3 regions of the Siminovitchia jepli genome follow, and region 1 is predicted to be linked to each of the others. Evidence: riboswitches for the same ligand, from Rfam matches in the RefSeq annotation. Region 1 holds a riboswitch; each other region holds the start of a gene.
The links. A riboswitch is a leader RNA that binds a small molecule or an ion and turns the genes downstream of it on or off. The one in region 1 is predicted to bind S-adenosylmethionine.
Positions count from the first base shown of each region.

Region 2: linked by a shared signal. The riboswitch ahead of AB1L08_RS12305 (homocysteine synthase) and the one ahead of AB1L08_RS20320 (MetQ/NlpA family ABC transporter substrate-binding protein) in region 1 are both predicted to bind S-adenosylmethionine.
Region 3: linked by a shared signal. The riboswitch ahead of AB1L08_RS12705 (YezD family protein) and the one ahead of AB1L08_RS20320 (MetQ/NlpA family ABC transporter substrate-binding protein) in region 1 are both predicted to bind S-adenosylmethionine.

Region 1 covers NZ_JBFEGN010000113.1:2-5,544, forward strand. Annotated here, with positions in the region: gene AB1L08_RS20305 (MetQ/NlpA family ABC transporter substrate-binding protein) at 75-923, opposite strand; gene AB1L08_RS20310 (methionine ABC transporter permease) at 958-1,629, opposite strand; gene AB1L08_RS20315 (methionine ABC transporter ATP-binding protein) at 1,604-2,641, opposite strand; gene AB1L08_RS20320 (MetQ/NlpA family ABC transporter substrate-binding protein) at 2,720-3,571, opposite strand; SAM riboswitch class I at 3,735-3,852, opposite strand; gene AB1L08_RS20325 (hypothetical protein) at 4,255-4,431, shown strand; gene AB1L08_RS20330 (hypothetical protein) at 4,617-4,829, shown strand; gene AB1L08_RS20335 (transposase) at 5,123-5,543, shown strand, end outside.
Region 2 covers NZ_JBFEGN010000034.1:8,923-14,465, reverse strand. Annotated here, with positions in the region: gene AB1L08_RS12320 (MotA/TolQ/ExbB proton channel family protein) at 1-576, shown strand, start outside; gene AB1L08_RS12315 (OmpA family protein) at 557-1,279, shown strand; gene AB1L08_RS12310 (DUF3891 family protein) at 1,661-2,431, shown strand; gene AB1L08_RS12305 (homocysteine synthase) at 2,541-3,845, opposite strand; SAM riboswitch class I at 3,991-4,102, opposite strand; gene AB1L08_RS12300 (peroxiredoxin family protein) at 4,195-4,788, opposite strand; gene cls (cardiolipin synthase) at 5,047-5,543, opposite strand, start outside.
Region 3 covers NZ_JBFEGN010000036.1:21,046-26,588, forward strand. Annotated here, with positions in the region: gene AB1L08_RS12690 (MetQ/NlpA family ABC transporter substrate-binding protein) at 1-505, opposite strand, end outside; gene AB1L08_RS12695 (GNAT family N-acetyltransferase) at 527-1,045, opposite strand; gene AB1L08_RS12700 (MsnO8 family LLM class oxidoreductase) at 1,090-2,121, opposite strand; gene AB1L08_RS12705 (YezD family protein) at 2,233-2,397, opposite strand; SAM riboswitch class I at 2,468-2,573, opposite strand; gene tatC (twin-arginine translocase subunit TatC) at 2,723-3,481, opposite strand; gene AB1L08_RS12715 (twin-arginine translocase TatA/TatE family subunit) at 3,497-3,676, opposite strand; gene AB1L08_RS12720 (redox-sensing transcriptional repressor Rex) at 3,740-4,402, opposite strand; gene moaC (cyclic pyranopterin monophosphate synthase MoaC) at 4,484-4,978, opposite strand; gene AB1L08_RS12730 (ABC-F family ATP-binding cassette domain-containing protein) at 5,103-5,543, shown strand, end outside.

The DNA of each region.
Region 1 (5,543 bases):
CTTTTAGGCCGAGGCCGGTAAGAGAGGCTTTCAGCCGCAGAGCAAACCACCAGTTCACACTGGTGGTTTTGATTTTACCATCCGGGAATAACGGAACCTTTATACGTTTCGTCAATAAATTGTTTGATTTCGTCTGTTTGGTATACATCAAGCAGTTTCTTGATGGCCGGGTCATCTTTATTTTCTGTACGTGCTGCTACAATATTGACCCATGGAGAATCTTTATCTTCAATGAAGATGGAATCTTTAGTGGGTATGAGCCCGGCTTCGATCGCATAGTTGGAGTTGATGGCTGCTGCATCCAAATCATCCAATTGGCGCGGAATTTGGGCCGCTTCCAGCTCCACAAATTCGTAATCATTTTTGTTTTCCGCAATGTCCTTGACTGACGGGGTTTCCCCCACGTTTTCTTTCAGTTTGATCAAACCGGCTTTTTCAAACAAAAGCAGGGAACGTCCGCCGTTTGTCGGGTCGTTTGGCAATCCTAGTTTTGCGCCTTTTGGCAGTTTGTTGATATCCTTGACTTTATTGGAATAAACACCCATTGGCGTTGTGATGGTGTTTCCGACTTTTACAATATCATAATTGCGGTCTTTCTTTTGCTGATTCAAATAAGGTTCATGCTGGAATACATTCAGGTCGAGATCGCCTTGGGCCAATGCTTCGTTAACCATTGGATAGTCGGAAAAAGTTTTAATATCAATTTCCAGGCCTTCTTTAGCCGCCAGTTTTTTTACTTGCTCCATGATTTCTTCATGTTCCCCGGCGCTCACCCCGACAGTCAGTTTTCCATCGGCAAGGAGGCCTTCCGCTTTTTCACCTTTATCTCCTTTATCCCCGGCTTCTTCTTTGCCGCCTCCGCCGCAGGCTGCAAGTGCGGCGATCAGTAAAACGAATAAACTTGATACTAACCATTTTTTCATATTGCCATTCCTCTTTTCTTTTTTATTTAATCTATTAATCTTTTTTCAATTTGGCTGCCAATCGGTTGCCGAGCGACTGCAATCCCTGGACAAGGATGATGAGCAGGATGACTGTTACATACATGACATCGACTTCGTACCTGAGGTGTCCGTAGCGGTATGCCAAGTCACCGAGCCCGCCGCCGCCAACAAGCCCGGCCATCGCCGTTGCTCCGATTAATGAAATGGTCGCTATCGTCAAACCAAGAATAATCGATGAGCGGGATTCTCTTACAAGTACATGCCAAATAATGTGCCATGTTTTCATTCCCATTGCTTCATAGGCCTCAACGACTCCGCGGTCTACCTCCAGGAGGGCGGTTTCCATTAAGCGGGCAATGTAAGGAGCCGTATAAATTACGAGCGGCACGATAACTCCTTTTACCCCGATCGTTGTTCCGACCATAAATTTTGTAAAAGGCAAAATAAAGAACAATAAAATGATAAAGGGAACAGAGCGGATGATATTGATCAATACATTCAAAATGCCAAAAACATATTTATTGCTGAAAGCTTTTCCCGGGCGGGTCAAAACAATCATGATCCCAAGCGGAAGACCGATTAAAATCGATATCCCCAAAGAGATTCCGACCATTTGGAAGGTTTGGATAATGGCTTCCCAAATATCTGTGCCCCAGTTATCAAGAAACTCGTTTATTTTCGTCATGGATTCTCACACCTTCCACATGGACCTGATCTTGCTCCAAGTACCGGATTGCTTTATCAATTTCGGCCGGATCTCCTTTTAAATGGACTACAAGCTGTCCAAAAGTTTCTTCCTTTAAACGTGTAATGCTCCCCGATAATATATTCGGATAAATATCAAACTTCTTCGTAACCATCGCCAAAGCCGGTTCGCCGCTTGATTCTCCGAAGAAAGAGAGCGTAACGACCTGGCCGGTTTCGTTCAATCTTTCAAGGAGGTCATTTGGTATTTTATGTGTAAACAGGCTGCTGACAAACCGTTTTGTCGTCGGATGCTGCGGTGAAGTAAAGATGTCTTTCGTTTTTCCTTCCTCGATGATTTCACCTTTTTCCATAACGGCCACACGGTCGCAGATTCGCTGGATGACGTTCATTTCATGCGTAATCAATAAAATCGTGATGCCGAGCTCTTTGTTGATTTTCAGCAGCAATTCAAGAATCGCTTCCGTTGTATCTGGATCCAATGCGCTTGTCGCTTCATCACTGAGGAGGACTTCAGGTTCAAAAGCCAGCGCACGGGCAATGGCCACCCGCTGCTTTTGCCCCCCGGACAGTTCGGCCGGATAGGCATGATACTTTTCTTCAAGACCGACTATTTTTAAATATTTCACCACCCGCTCTTCCACTTCCTTTTTGCTGAATCCGGCAAGCTTCAAGGGCAGGGAAATATTTTCATAAACAGTTGCCGTCTTTAACAAATTAAAACCTTGGAAAATCATTCCGATGTTGCTGCGGGCTTCCCGAAGCTTTTTGGTAGACAATTTGGTCAAGTCTATTCCTTTCACCTTCACGGAGCCTGCATCCGGTTTTTCCAATAGATTGACGCAGCGGATAAGGGTGCTTTTCCCCGCGCCGCTATATCCGATCACTCCGTATATTTCACCTTTTTTAACTGAAAGTGATACATTTTTTAATGCGTGAATAGAGCCTTGTTTTCCTTGAAATGTCTTTGAGATTCCCGTCAATTCGATCATTTTTATTACTCCTTCATGCGATTATTTTCAAAACCCTTGACGGCAGTCGGAATACTGGAGGAAGGGCAGCTATCTTCCTTACCAGGAAGGAATGACAGATCCTTCGAAAGTTTCATCAATAAATTGTTTTACTTCATCAGTTCGGTAAACATCCAAAAACTTTTGAATTGCTTCGTCGTCTTTGGATTCGGCTCTTGCCGCGACAACATTCACCCATGGAGAATCTTTTGATTCAATAAAGATGGAGTCCTTGCCGGGTTTAAATCCGTGTTCAATCGCAAAGTTGGTATTAATTGCTGCAGCATCAAGTTCATCTAACTGACGGGGGATTTGGGATGCTTCCAATTCCACAAACTCAAAGTCGTTTGAGTTTTCTTCAATGTCTTTCACAGCAGGCGTGTTTCCGGAGCCTTCTTTTAATTTAATCAATCCGGCTTTTTCAAATAAAACAAGAGCGCGCCCGCCGTTTGTAGGATCGTTAGGCAAACCGAGCTTTGCCCCTTTTGGCAGTTCTTGCACATCTTTTACTTTGGACGAATAAATGCCCATTGGAAAAGTTACCGCTTCTCCCACATTTACAAGATCCAGGTTTCTGTCTTCTTTAAATTGATCCAAATAAGGAATCGTTTGAAACACGTTGAGATCAAGTTCTTTTTCGTCCAAAGCAATATTGGGCATGACGTAGTCTGTAAATACTTTTACCTCAATATCCAAATCCTGCTTGGCCGCAAGTTCTTTTACTTTTTCAAGAATTTGTTCATGTGGGCCTGCTGTTGCACCGACTGTTAGTTTTCCGTCATCCAGTAAACCTTCCGATTGTTCTTCTTTCGATCCGGAAGCATTTGTATTTTCTTTGTCATTTCCTCCGCCGCATGCAGCCAGAGTAAATGCCAATATAACAGTTAAACTAGTTAATAACCATTTGCGCATTTCTCTTCCTCTTTCCTTAGTAAATTTATATATATAGTCAATATTTTAGTCTTAAGTACATAACCCCCCTTGGTTGTAAACCTCTCCGGGTGTTCCTCCTTTCAAAATGAAAAATGCCTCCCAAAAGAGAGGCATGGATATACATTGTAAATCGGTTGCACCTCTCTTATCTTTCAAAATACTGTTGTATTTTGCAGGATTTAGCACCTGTTCTTGTTTCGTCAAACAAGAATGGTTGCCGGGCTTCACAGGGCCAGTCCCTCCGCCGCTCTTTATAAGAGAACTTCAAATTCAATTGTTACATAGATATTATACTCAGTTAGATATTATACTCAGTTAGAAAAAATGTCAACAAATTTTTCATGGAAACTTTCAACAAATGAAAGCAACAAATGAAAGGGGCAATGAATATTTTTGAACCGGAATCCAAGAAAAAGGGTTGGTTTTAAAGATGGAAAAAAAGAGCTTTGGTGTAAATTCCTTGAGTTTGTTAAAGAAAATAAAAAGTTCCTAGATAACCCCATCATTCTGTCCACGGGAAAACATTATGAGTTATTGAAGCTATCCATTTGCCATCCTATTTCCCAGCATCAAGAGTTGCTAGATCAAGCATTGCGGGAATTTTATTTCCGTATCCGGTTTACTGCCTATGTATCTAAAACGCTTTACTACCATGGGTTAATTTGGATAAAAAGGTTCGGCAAGATCTTTACCGTTTTCCTGCAACGTTGGACGAACCCGTCAAGGATGACACAGAGTTAACCCATAAAGACCTGGCGGCAATTGAGGAAGAGTTCGAATTAAAGTCGAACAATATTTTGGATTATATTATCGATCCGGTCCTTTACAAAGCCATTTAAGGTTTACCCCTAATCAAAGAGACATCTTATCCCTGTCATATATAAAAGGACTTACAGATTCTGAAATGGGCACATTATTAGAAAAAACTCAGCAGGTCATTTCTAAGTCCCGGGAAAAGGCACTCAGCAAGATCAGTAAATTATTGAGGAAGGACGATTAACTTTCAGAATGGGGGGCTTTCGAATTGGAATCCAATTTATACGAACTAACTGTAAAAAAAGATGAGAAAGCTATTGAAAAAGTCATTAACCTCTTTGCACCCAAAATTAAAAAAACTTTTCTTCAAAACAGACGCCCTGAACAGGGAGGATTTAGAGCAGGAGCTGCGTATCAAACTGATCCATATTATAAAACGATATGGCCCGGAAGACATCGTCGGCTTTTGGGAGTTGTATGAAATGTTCCAGCAAAAAATTTCTTAAAAAAGGTTGTGAAAAAGTTGATTACCGTTTCTTTATAGAGTGTTAGAAAGGGGAATACCTATGGAAAAACACTGGTGTTGCGTACTATTGTTTCAAAATTTTGACACGCCAAAAAATAAAAAAATCCTTTATAATAGATGGAGAGGGTGAAAGCCTGTCCAAATCCATTACAAAGGAAATATCCCTATGGACAAGTATACACTGTTCACGTCATTTGGTAAATGGGTGAAGCCCATCACCGACCAATTATTTGGCGATGGAGCTTTTCATGCCCCACAAGATCTGTATCAAAGAAACTGACTACCACAAAGTACTTGCTTTTATTCCTATATGCCCAGATGCAAAAGCGCGAGGAATTAAGGGCAATCAGCGTCTATTAATGAAAAGCTTTCAAAAGGAATTGGGTTTAGATTCAATCAGCGCCTCGCAACTTTCGAGAAAAAACAGGCAGGTTGATCCCAAATGCCTTTTGCACATCTGGCAATCCCTGACGCAACGTGTTCGCATGGCTTCCGTCGGCCGAAAGAGACATATTCCGAATGTAAAGCTTCTGGATTCATCAACTATTCCACTCAGCCTCAACCTGTATGAATGGGCCACGTTTCGTTCAACTAAGTCCGGACTCAAGCTTCATTTACTGGTTGAGTTTATAAGTGAACAGGATATCCATCCTGAGAAGCTTACAGTGA
Region 2 (5,543 bases), on a different contig from region 1:
ACACTCGTTCATTTAGCGAGAACTTCAAAAATGGACGGGATCATCGGGGGACTTGAAAAAGAAAGATCAAGAACGCCTGATCCGTTTATTCAAAAAGGGCTCCGTCTCGTCATTGATGGGTACGAAGAGAGTATGATCAGAAAAATTATGGAAATGGATATTTTTTCCATGCGCAAAAGGCATGAACGCGGGAGGCAAATCATTACGAAAGCCGGTGAGCTTTCTCCGGCTTGGGGAATGATCGGGACAATCGTCGGCCTGGTTTTAATGCTCCAGCAACTGAGCGAACCGGATAAGTTGGGGCCGGCCATTGCCGTTGCATTGATTACGACCTTTTACGGGGTACTCATGGCCAACCTTGTTTTCATGCCGATTGCCAACAAACTGGAACTGTTAACGGAAGAAGAGGCCTTTCTGAAAGAGATGATCATTGAGGCATTGGTGAGCATCCGCAATGAGGAAGGGCCGGCCATTTTGAGGGACAAGCTGCAAATGTTTATGATTGAAAGCTCCGAAAAACCCGCACTGTTTGATGAGCCCGGAGGAGACGAGGGATATGAACAAAAACGGATTTAAGGGAACAAATAACCATCAGCCATGGCTGGTTACCTTTGCAGATTTGTCATTGGTGATCCTCACCCTTTTTGTTCTATTGTATTCCTACTCGGATACAAATGCTGAAAAATTTAAATCGGTTACAAACTCGTTCCAAAACCACAACCATTTAAAACGCGAATCTCCCGGCGATTCTCCGGGAGAGGGCGGGATCACCGTTCCGAACGAATATGAAGAACAATTGACCGAGATGATCAAACGCGAAAAGCGCATTGAAGAAATTTTAAATTATGTGGGCGAGTATGCTTCGGACCATGGCTTGGAAAAAGAGATGACGGTTACTCCGACCGAAAAAGGAATTGAAGTCGTTTTGCCCGAGGTGATGCTTTTTCCATCGGGAAAAGCAGATTTAATCAAAGAAGCAAAGTTGTTTTTGGATGATCTGGCACCCATGTTATCGGAAATCTCCAATATGATTGAAGTCGAAGGGCATACAGACAATCGTCCGATTTCCACCGACAGATTTCCATCCAACTGGGATTTATCAACGGCAAGGGCCAATCAGGTTGTCCGTTACCTAATTGAAGAGCATAGACTTCCTCCTCAGCGTTTCCGGACTGTCGGTTATGGGGAATATCATCCCATCGCCTCTAACAAAACGGAAAAAGGAAGAAGCCAAAATCGCCGCGTTGTACTCATTATCACCAATGAAGAAAACGAATGAAAGCGCAAGCGCCTTGCCCGGCACGGCAAACAAAACACGCAGAAGGCCCCCGCCTCCTGCGTGTTTTGACTTATGACATCGAGCAGGCTAGGCGCTGGCCGCCTTGGATCGCCACGTCCTGTGGCGCCGCAGCGGCATGTATGCTTTTAAATACGAGCGGCCAGAAACGAGCGAACGACAGATTTGCCGCTTATCATTTTTAATTTTTAAAAAAGCGGAAGACCGGTCCATACGCCTCTTTAATGGCCACCACTTGCATATTTTCCCTTGTTGTGATGCTTGCAATCGAACGCATCTCGGATTTAAAGCAGTGTGATAGTCATGTTTACGGGAGCGAAAAAATGTTATGATATAAAAAATCAGATGAAGAGGAGGCTCCCCATGATTGTCAGGGAACGAATGAACGAATTTGTCATGATCGAACAAGATCATCATGCGGGCATATCAGGCGAAATCTTTTCTTGCTGGAAGGATGGCTTTTTTAAAGGGGAAAAGTGGAGAGAATCGGTCTTGCATGCCGTTACCAAGCACGATTGCGGCTGGAGGATGGTCGACCGGCAGCCTTTTTGGAATGATCAAAAGCAGGCTCCGTACACGTTTATGGACTTTCCCTCTCCTGCCAAGACACTCATATACAATAGCGGGATAGATGAAGTGGAACGCCGCGATCGGTATGCAGCGCTTTTGTGCAGTGAACATTATGTACGTTTTAAACAAGAAGAGGAATCCCCCGAAGCGAAGCAATTTGTCCAATTTGAAAAAGCCAGGCAGCAGCGACTGATTAAGTCCATTTCCGATTTTGGACGGTCTTTGTTTGCTTTCCACTACGGACTTCTCCAACTTTGTGATAACTTGTCGTTGTATTTATGCCTTAACGAACCCGGGGCCAAAAAAGAAGAAGAATCTCCATTTTTCCAAAACGGGATTCCCCTGTCGGGTGCACTTGATGTTTTTTCCAAAAAGAAGATGCATGCGCGCTGGATTGACCGCCATACAATCGGATTGGATGAATTTCCTTTAAAACAGCCAGTCACCGTCAACCTGAAACAAAAGACCGTTTCCAAAGAATTGATATCCAAACAGGGGCTGATTCCAAGCTATCTGGAAACACCCGAAGAGACGGTTGAAATTCATCTTGTTCCGTACATATGATGCCCTGCTGTTTTACCGCGTTCTTTCTTAGGAAGTTAAAGGTCGTATGCAGACTGGTCTAAATTTGTAAAGGCTGTAACACACGTTACAGCCTTTACAATTTAATTATTTAATTGGACTGCTTCACAGCTTCAACCGCTTTATCGATTGCTTGCCCCAAGTCAGCCGTAATATCCTCCACAGCTTCCAAACCAACGGCAAGGCGAATCAATTCTTCGGTTACGCCTGTATCCTTTAATTCTTCAGTGCTCAATTGCTGGTGGGTCGTTGACGCAGGGTGGATGATGAGAGATTTTGCATCCCCGACGTTTGCCACATGCGACCATAGCTTCACGTTGTCAATCGTATTTCTGCCCGCTTCTCTTCCGCCTTTAATGCCAAAGTTTACAATGGCACCGGGACCTTTTGGCAAATATTTTTGGGCGAGCCTGTAAGAAGGATGGCTTTCAAGCCCCGGGTAGGATACCCATTCCACTGCATCGTGGTTTTGTAAAAATTCTGCAACTGCTTTGGCGTTGTCCACATGTCTTTGGATCCGGACATGCAACGTTTCAAGTCCTTGCAAGAAGAGGAACGCATTGTCCGGACTCAAGCATGGTCCAAGATCACGAAGCAACTGGACGCGAAGCTTAACGGCAAATGCAGCTTCCGGCAAGTCGATTCCGTAGCGGATGCCGTGATAGCTTCTGTCCGGCTCTGTGAAATCCGGGAATTTGTCATTGTTCCAATCGAACTTGCCGGCATCAACGACTACTCCACCAATCGCTGTTCCGTGTCCGCCGATCCATTTTGTGGCAGAATGAACAACGATATCCGCTCCCCACTCGATCGGCTTTAATAAGTATGGGGTGGCAAACGTGCTGTCCACGATCAATGGAATTTGATTGGCGTGGGCCACGTCGGCAACTGCTTCAATATCGAGTACGTGAAGGCTCGGATTTCCAATTACCTCCGCAAAAATGGCTTTTGTTTTCGGCGTGATGGCTTTGCGGAAGTTTTCCGGATCTTTCGGGTCAACAAATTTGACGTTGATGCCATATTTCGGAAGCGTGATGGAAAACAAGTTGTACGTTCCGCCGTATAAATCCGTTGCTGCCAATATTTCGTCTCCCGCCCTGGCAATATTCAAAATGGAAAAAGCAATGGCGGCCATTCCGGAAGAAAGAGCAACGGCAGCCGTACCGCCTTCCAATTCTGCCACTCTTTTTTCAAAAACATCCACAGTCGGGTTCATGATTCTTGTATAAATATTGCCCGGCTCTTCCAAGGCAAATAACTTTTGGGCGTGCTCCGTATCTTTAAATACGTAGGAAGTTGTTCTGTAAACGGGAACCGCGCGAGATCCTGTTTCGTCCGGCTCTTGCCCCCCATGAAGCAATACTGTTTCGGGCTGGTACTTTTTTTCTTGTGTCATTTTGACATCCTCCTTAAAATAATTTAATGCGATCAGAATAATAAGATTTGAGCGGCCATGCGCCTCAAACCTTGCGAGAAAGGGGCGTTTCATCAATCAAAAAGCCCCCTTCCGAATAAGAAGAGGGCTGATTTATCTTTTCCTCCCCTTATCTTCCAAGCCATGCTCATGGCTTGTAGGAATTAGCACCTTTTCAGACGAATCTGAAGGTTGCCGGGCATCGCAGGGCCTAGTCCCTCCGCCGCTCTTGATAAGAGTAATGCTTAGATCATTCAATTGTTTTAACTCTTGCAAGTAAGTATATACTACGAATCTATCGCCTGTCAAACATTTTTTAAAAATAAAAAAATCAATCCATTTCGGAAACCAGGCGCTCCATTATTTCCTCATCCATCGGGCCGATAATTTTCTTTCGGATGACTCCGTTTGTATCGATCATATAGGTCGTTGGAATGGTAATCGGCCGATATGTGTTTCCGGCGTCTCCATTTTCATCCAAAAGGATCGGGAAATTTAATTTGTATTCGTTCCTGAATGTTTCCACTTTGGAGCGTTTATCGGATACACGCTCGGCATATGTCAAGTTGACAGCGATGATTTCTGCGTTTTGGCTGCCTGCCTTCGTTTCATAAAACCGCTGCATGTGAGGCATTTCCGCTTTGCAAGGAGGGCACCAGGTGGCCCAAAAATTCAAAATCACTTTCTTTCCTTTATAATCGGAAAGTCTGATTTTTTTTCCATCCAATGACGGAAGCTCAAAATCCGGAGGTACTTGCCCTTCTTTCAGGCCTTCTTCCGCATAAATCTCCTCTGCTGCTTGAGAGTTGAACTGATCCTGGGCCTCCTTGATCTCGCTGTTATCGCGTGTATCCCGGATGATATTCACGACGACAATCCCAAGCAGCAAGGCAATCAAGGCCATTCCAAAAATTTTCTTGCTCATCGGCTCTTTCTCCTTTCTGTAGCAGGGCTGCGGCAAAAAGGGGCAAGTTGCCGCGTACGTCGCCATGGGGGCGGACAATATTGCGGGTTTGGAAGCATGGAAACAGTGCAAGGCGGCAGCCAAATTGCTTGGCTCCTTGTCCAAAATCAAAACAAGGAGGCCCCCACACCGTTTATGACCCCAATTATGATACGCTGCCCATTTAAAAGATAGAACGCCAAAAAATAAGATCGTCAGCGGATATTTCATTCAGGAATATTAAAGAACAGGTGACAATAAGCGGGAAACCGACTCTTTAAACCGCACAAACAGCGGCCGCGCCAAATATTCTTTGTAAGTGAGCTCCCGTGACAGTCCGGCGTCTTTTTGAAAAATATGAACGAGCTTTGCGACAAGCACTTCATCATATAAAAATGCGTTGACTTCAAAATTGAGACGGAAACTGCGGACATCGATATTCGCCGTTCCGACAGTGGCAATTTTGCCGTCGGCAATTAACGTTTTTGCATGAATAAAGCCGTTTTCATAAATATATACTTTTGCACCCGTTTTTAACAGTTCCCCTACATTGGAATACGTCGCCCAATACACAAATGGGTGATCGGGCTTGCTGGGGATCATCAGCCTCACATCGACACCGGATAAAACAGCAATCTTTAAAGCGTCCAAAACACTTGCATCCGGTATAAAATAAGGAGTCTGTATATAAATGTAATCTTTGGCGGAATTTATCAATTTGATATATCCATACTTGA
Region 3 (5,543 bases), on a different contig from region 1:
TATAATCCCCCGACTTCGCATCATCCAGCTCAATGATCCCGTTGGCTGCAAAGAGCTCGAGTGCCCGGGAAAAATTTACAGGATCTTTCGGCAATGCCACTTTGGCGCCATCGGATAGCTCATCAATGGAATCGATTGCTTTTGAATAAACACCGAACGGTTCAATATGAACACCTTGCACATTAACCAAATCCAAACCGCTGTCTTTCTTGAATTGATTCAAATATGGCGTATGTTGAAAGAAGTTGGCATCCAGTTCCCCATCCGCCGTCTGCTGGTTTGTCTGAATGCCATCAGAGACTATTGATATATCCAGTTTCACGCCTTCTTTTTCCAATTCCGGCGCGATATATTCCAAGATTTCTGCATGCGGTGTAGAGGAAGCCGCAATTTTCAATGTAACGTTTTCTTTTTTGGCAGCCGTTTCTTTTCCTGCTCCGCATCCCGCCACCAACCCCAAACCCATAACGGCCATTAATGTGATGAAACCTTTTTTGAAGTTCATTTTTCAACCCCCATTTTTTTATTACAAATCAAACCTGTAGCATTTAATCCGGCGATTTTCTTTATGAATATCATGGCAAGGATCCCGGATAAAACCAAATTGTTCGTACAGCCTGACGGCCTGCTCCATGGAATCGGTCGTATGCAAAAACACACTTGAAGCGCCAAGTTCTTTGACACATGACATGGCAGACCGTAAAAGTTCCGTACCCACACCAAGCCCCCTTGCCCGCGGGTGAACGCCCAAAAAGCGGATAATCGGTGATTGAATTTGTATTTCCCAATCTTTGTAGGCTTTTTCCGATGACGAAAATAATTGGAGGGTGCCAACAATTTCCTCCCCCTGTTTTGCGATCAACAGGATTTCTCTATCCGGATGATCAATGGAAGCGATCAGCTCCATCACGTATTCAGACCACCTTTCCGGTTCAAATACTGATTCGAATTGGCGATAACATTCCAGCAACAATTTTCGGACGGCTTCCCTTTCGCTTTCCTCCATTTCCTTGATCGTGATGGTTTGATTGAATAATCGGGCCATGATGACCTCCTTTTATATTACTTTACCCATCAGAATACTACGTTTTAGGGTAAAATTTTTATCGACTGTTCCAAGCCTCTCTTGGCTCTTCCGGCGGCTATTGGACGAAGCAATTCAAAAGACCGGACCCGCTCCTCTTCTTTTCGGATTGGTGTATGAAGGATAAATTCATCGACTTCGTATTGATAATGTATTCGTTCCAATTCCCCCTTTACTTGCTCGGGAGTTCCTGCAATCATATCTGCTTTATGCTCCTCCACTTCAAAAGCTTCCACTGCCTGCTTCTTAAAAGCTTCCACCTGTTGATAGGACTGCACGGTCAATGTCCGGCCGCTTTCAATCGTTATTTTGTAAAGGCTGTGTTCAGCAGCGATCTGCTTTGCTTCTTTTTCGCAAGGTGCCGCAAAAACGGCAACGGCTGCCATAAAAGTGCCTTCCGGATACAGCTTGCGGTAAATACGGGAAGTTTGCGCCAATGATTCTTCACTGCCTACGAGAAACTTCGCAAATACAAAATGCACGCCCAGTTCCGCCGCAAGCCTGGCACTTGAAGCACTTCCGCCGAGCAGAAAAATTTCCGGTTTTACAGGCGGCTTTGGCAACGCTTCGATTCCGGAGAGCGGATGTGCTTCCTCCACGGAATGATCCAACAGCTTTTTTAAAAAAGTAAGCCGTTCTTCAAAATGGATTCCATCATGTTGAGTACCGTGCTGCAGTGCTTTTGTAGAAAGCGGCAGTCCGCCGGGCGACTTTCCAACCCCAAGGTCTACCCGTCCCGGTGAAAGGGTGGATAAAACGTGAAAATTTTCCGCGACCTTAAAAGGGCTGTAATGCTGGAGCATAACGCCCCCCGATCCAACCTGAATGGCGTTTGTCCTGGCGAGTAAGTGTGAAATTAACACCTCGGGTGATGAGCCCGCTACGTCCCCCATATGATGATGTTCGGCCACCCAGAAACGGGCATAACCCCATTGTTCCGCTTTTTGGGCAAGCCTTATTGTATCCTGCAAGGCATCAAATGCCGTTTTCTCTGGAAAAACCGGGCTTTGATCAAGAATTCCAAGCTTAAAACTCATGTACTTTCTGCCTCCTCTTTTCATGAAAAAAAGCATCCTCCCCATTCATCATCATTGAGAAAGATGCCTTTAGTTGTCTAATCGGCCGCCATATTCATTTGTCTGCTTTCATCATTGGGCTTTCCTCTGCTTCCCCTTTGCCTTGTACCGCTTTTTCTCAGTCGCATCAATTTGTGTGATTTCTCCATCGTGTACCGTAATGACCAACGAACCATATTCAATCTTTTTCAACGCTGAAACAATGTCCTCAATTGTATTTGTTTCAACCTTTGCCATTTCCACCCCTCCATTAAAAAAACCCCTTCTTACACAATAAGAAGAGGTTTTGGTTTAACATTTTGTTCTCTTCTTATCTTTCAGGCTTGCAAAAAGCCTGCTGGAATTGGCACAGTACCGGACGGTCTGTTGCCGAGGCTTCAAAGGGCCAGTCCCTCCACCTCTCTGGATAAGAAATCAATTATTCAGTTGAGTACGTCTGCTTTGGCGTATTTATATCCTATCCCACAAAAAATTTTCTGTCAAGGATGAATTTTACATTTTTACAACTAAACCCATAAGTTCAGTGCGTTTTTTATTCAAAAAAAAAGCACCCTGGATGCTTTTATGGCTCATGATTGATTTCTAGATCCTGCTCCTCTTCGGCAGCCTGCATTTTTTTATAGCCGATTTTTGAAATCCAAATGCTGATTTCATACAAAATGAGCAATGGCACGGTTACCATCATATGTGAAATTAAATCTGGAGGCGTAATAAACGCTGCGATCACCAACAAAATAAAGTAGGCATATTTTCTCACCCGCACTAAAAACATCGGTGTCACAATACCCAGCCTTGTCAAAAACAAAACGACGACCGGAAGTTGGAACAAAATTCCGAAAGGAATGGTTATTTGAAAAAGAAACTGAAAATATTCATTAATGCCAATTGTCGTCTGGATTTCCATGTTGCTTGATAAGCCAAGCATAAACCGGATTACAAACGGAAACAGAATAAAATAAGAAAAAAGGACGCCTGCTAAAAACAGCATAACGGAGACCGGTATATAGCTGAGCGTTGCCTTCCGTTCCTTCTCCAAAAGCCCCGGACTGATAAAGGCCCACAATTGATACAAGATGACGGGGGAAGTGAAAATAAACGCCAGCACAAACGTCATTTGCATAAATACTTTAAACGGATCCGTTACCCGGAACGCATTCATCGTAATGTCCTGGGCAGCACTTGCATGCTGGAGCAGTTTGATAAGCGGCTGTGATATAAAAAAGCTGACGATGACAGCCAACACAAAGAAAACGACTATAATGACAAGCCGTTTTCGCAATTCCTCTATATGATCGATGATCGTCATTTCTTTTTGACTCATAGTTTGTCCATCCTATCAAAGATCGCCGTCTTTTTTCTTGTCCTTTTCATCATCTTCCGCCAAACCTTTCGTCGCGTTTTTAAATTCACGCAACGTGTTGCCCGCAGCCTTACCAAGTTCCGGCAACTTCTTCGGCCCGAAGATCAATAAAGCGACAAGTCCAATCAAAATTATACTTCCTGCACCTGGACTCACTGCGGCCACCTCCTTATAGTTTTATTTTAATGGAAACCCGTCCTTTTAGCTATTAAAAAACGTTTATGGTTGTGAAAATTCCGTGTCATCAAGAGGATAATGTTTCAAAAAGTAAATGAGTGACTGCAGTTCCACCGCCAAATCAATATGATGGACACGGATTGACTCCGGTACGTTCAGCCTTGCAGGGGTGAAATTCAGTATCCCCTTCACACCCGTATGTTTAATCCGGTCCGTAATGGACTGGGCGGCACTTGCCGGTACAGTCAATATAACAACGGCCACTTCTTCTTTGCCCAACCTCTCTTCAAGCTCAGCCAAATCATAAATCGGAACATTTCTGATCTCTTTCCCGATTTTGTTTTGGTCGACATCGAATGCCATTTCGATTTTTGTATTGTTGTTTTTCAAGAAATTATAATTCAAAAAAGCCGTTCCCAAATTTCCTACACCAATTAACGCAACTTTCGTCACCTCATCCTGGTCAAGCGTCTTGCGAAAAAATGACAGCAAGTAATTTACATTATACCCATATCCTTTTTTTCCAAGCGCGCCAAAATAAGAAAAGTCCCGCCGAATGGTAGCGGAATCGACTTTCACCGCTTCACTCAATTCGGCCGAGGATACGCGCTGCTTCCCTGATGCGTGTAAATTTTTCAAAAATCTGTAGTATAGCGGGAGCCGCTTTGCAGTTGCCTGCGGTATTTTTAATGTTTCCTCATTCATATTCAATCCTCCATGCCAAGAAAGAAAAAGCACTTCAATTCTTCAGTTTCATGGGTTCCACGCACAGAAACGAAAAAACCCTTATTCCGTTTCACGATGATAATCTTTACTGGATACTCCGCCCGTTTTTTCCATTAAAAAAGTTGGTCCGATCACCATTCCCTTATCCACAGCCTTGCACATATCGTAAACAGTGAGAGCAGCTGCCGAAACAGCGGTCAATGCTTCCATCTCCACTCCCGTATTTCCGATTGTCTTAACTTCAGCAGTTATTTCCAAGATTTTATTATTCTCAGATCCTTCCTTCCAATCGAAAGAAAAGTTGATTCCTTTAATCGGGATCGGATGGCACATCGGGATGATTTCCCATGTTTTTTTCGCGGCCATAATCCCGGCTACTTGCGCAACCGCAAGGACGTCGCCTTTTTTTACTTGCTGATTTGCAATCAGTTCGTAAATATGGTCGTTCACTTCAATGCTCGAACGGGCAACAGCAGTGCGGACTGTTTCCGGTTTTCCGCTCACATCCACCATTTTTGCCCTGCCTTCCTTGTTAAAGTGCGTTAATTTATCCACGGCCAAACACCTCTTTATCATTCTACACTATTTCGTGTATACTGTCTGTCTTTGCAGCGCAAAAAATCCGATTGTCAAATATCGTTAACATACGATACACTGTCTATAATTAGGGGTGGAAAATATGCTATTACTTCAAGTTCAGCAGCTTTCAAAGTATTTTGGGGCTGATATGGTCCTTTCAAATATAAAATTGGAAATCCGCGAAGGGGATCGGACAGCCCTTGTCGGAAGAAATGGCGCCGGGAAATCTACCTTGTTAAAAATCATCGCCGGAGAATTGTCACATGATTCCGGCCAGGTCATTAAACCGAAAGATTTGACGATCGGGTATTTGGAGCAGCATACAGGCTTGGAATCAGAATTAACGATTTGGGAAGAAATGCTTTCCGTATTCACGAAAGTCCGGACAATGGAAAATGAACTGCGGCAAATCGAACAAAGGCTTTCCGATCCTGCTAATTATGAACAAGAAGGGACCTATAAACGGCTACTGGAAGAATACGACGGGCTCCAGGAGCAGTTTAACGAAATCGGCGGCTATCAATATGAATCGGATATCCGG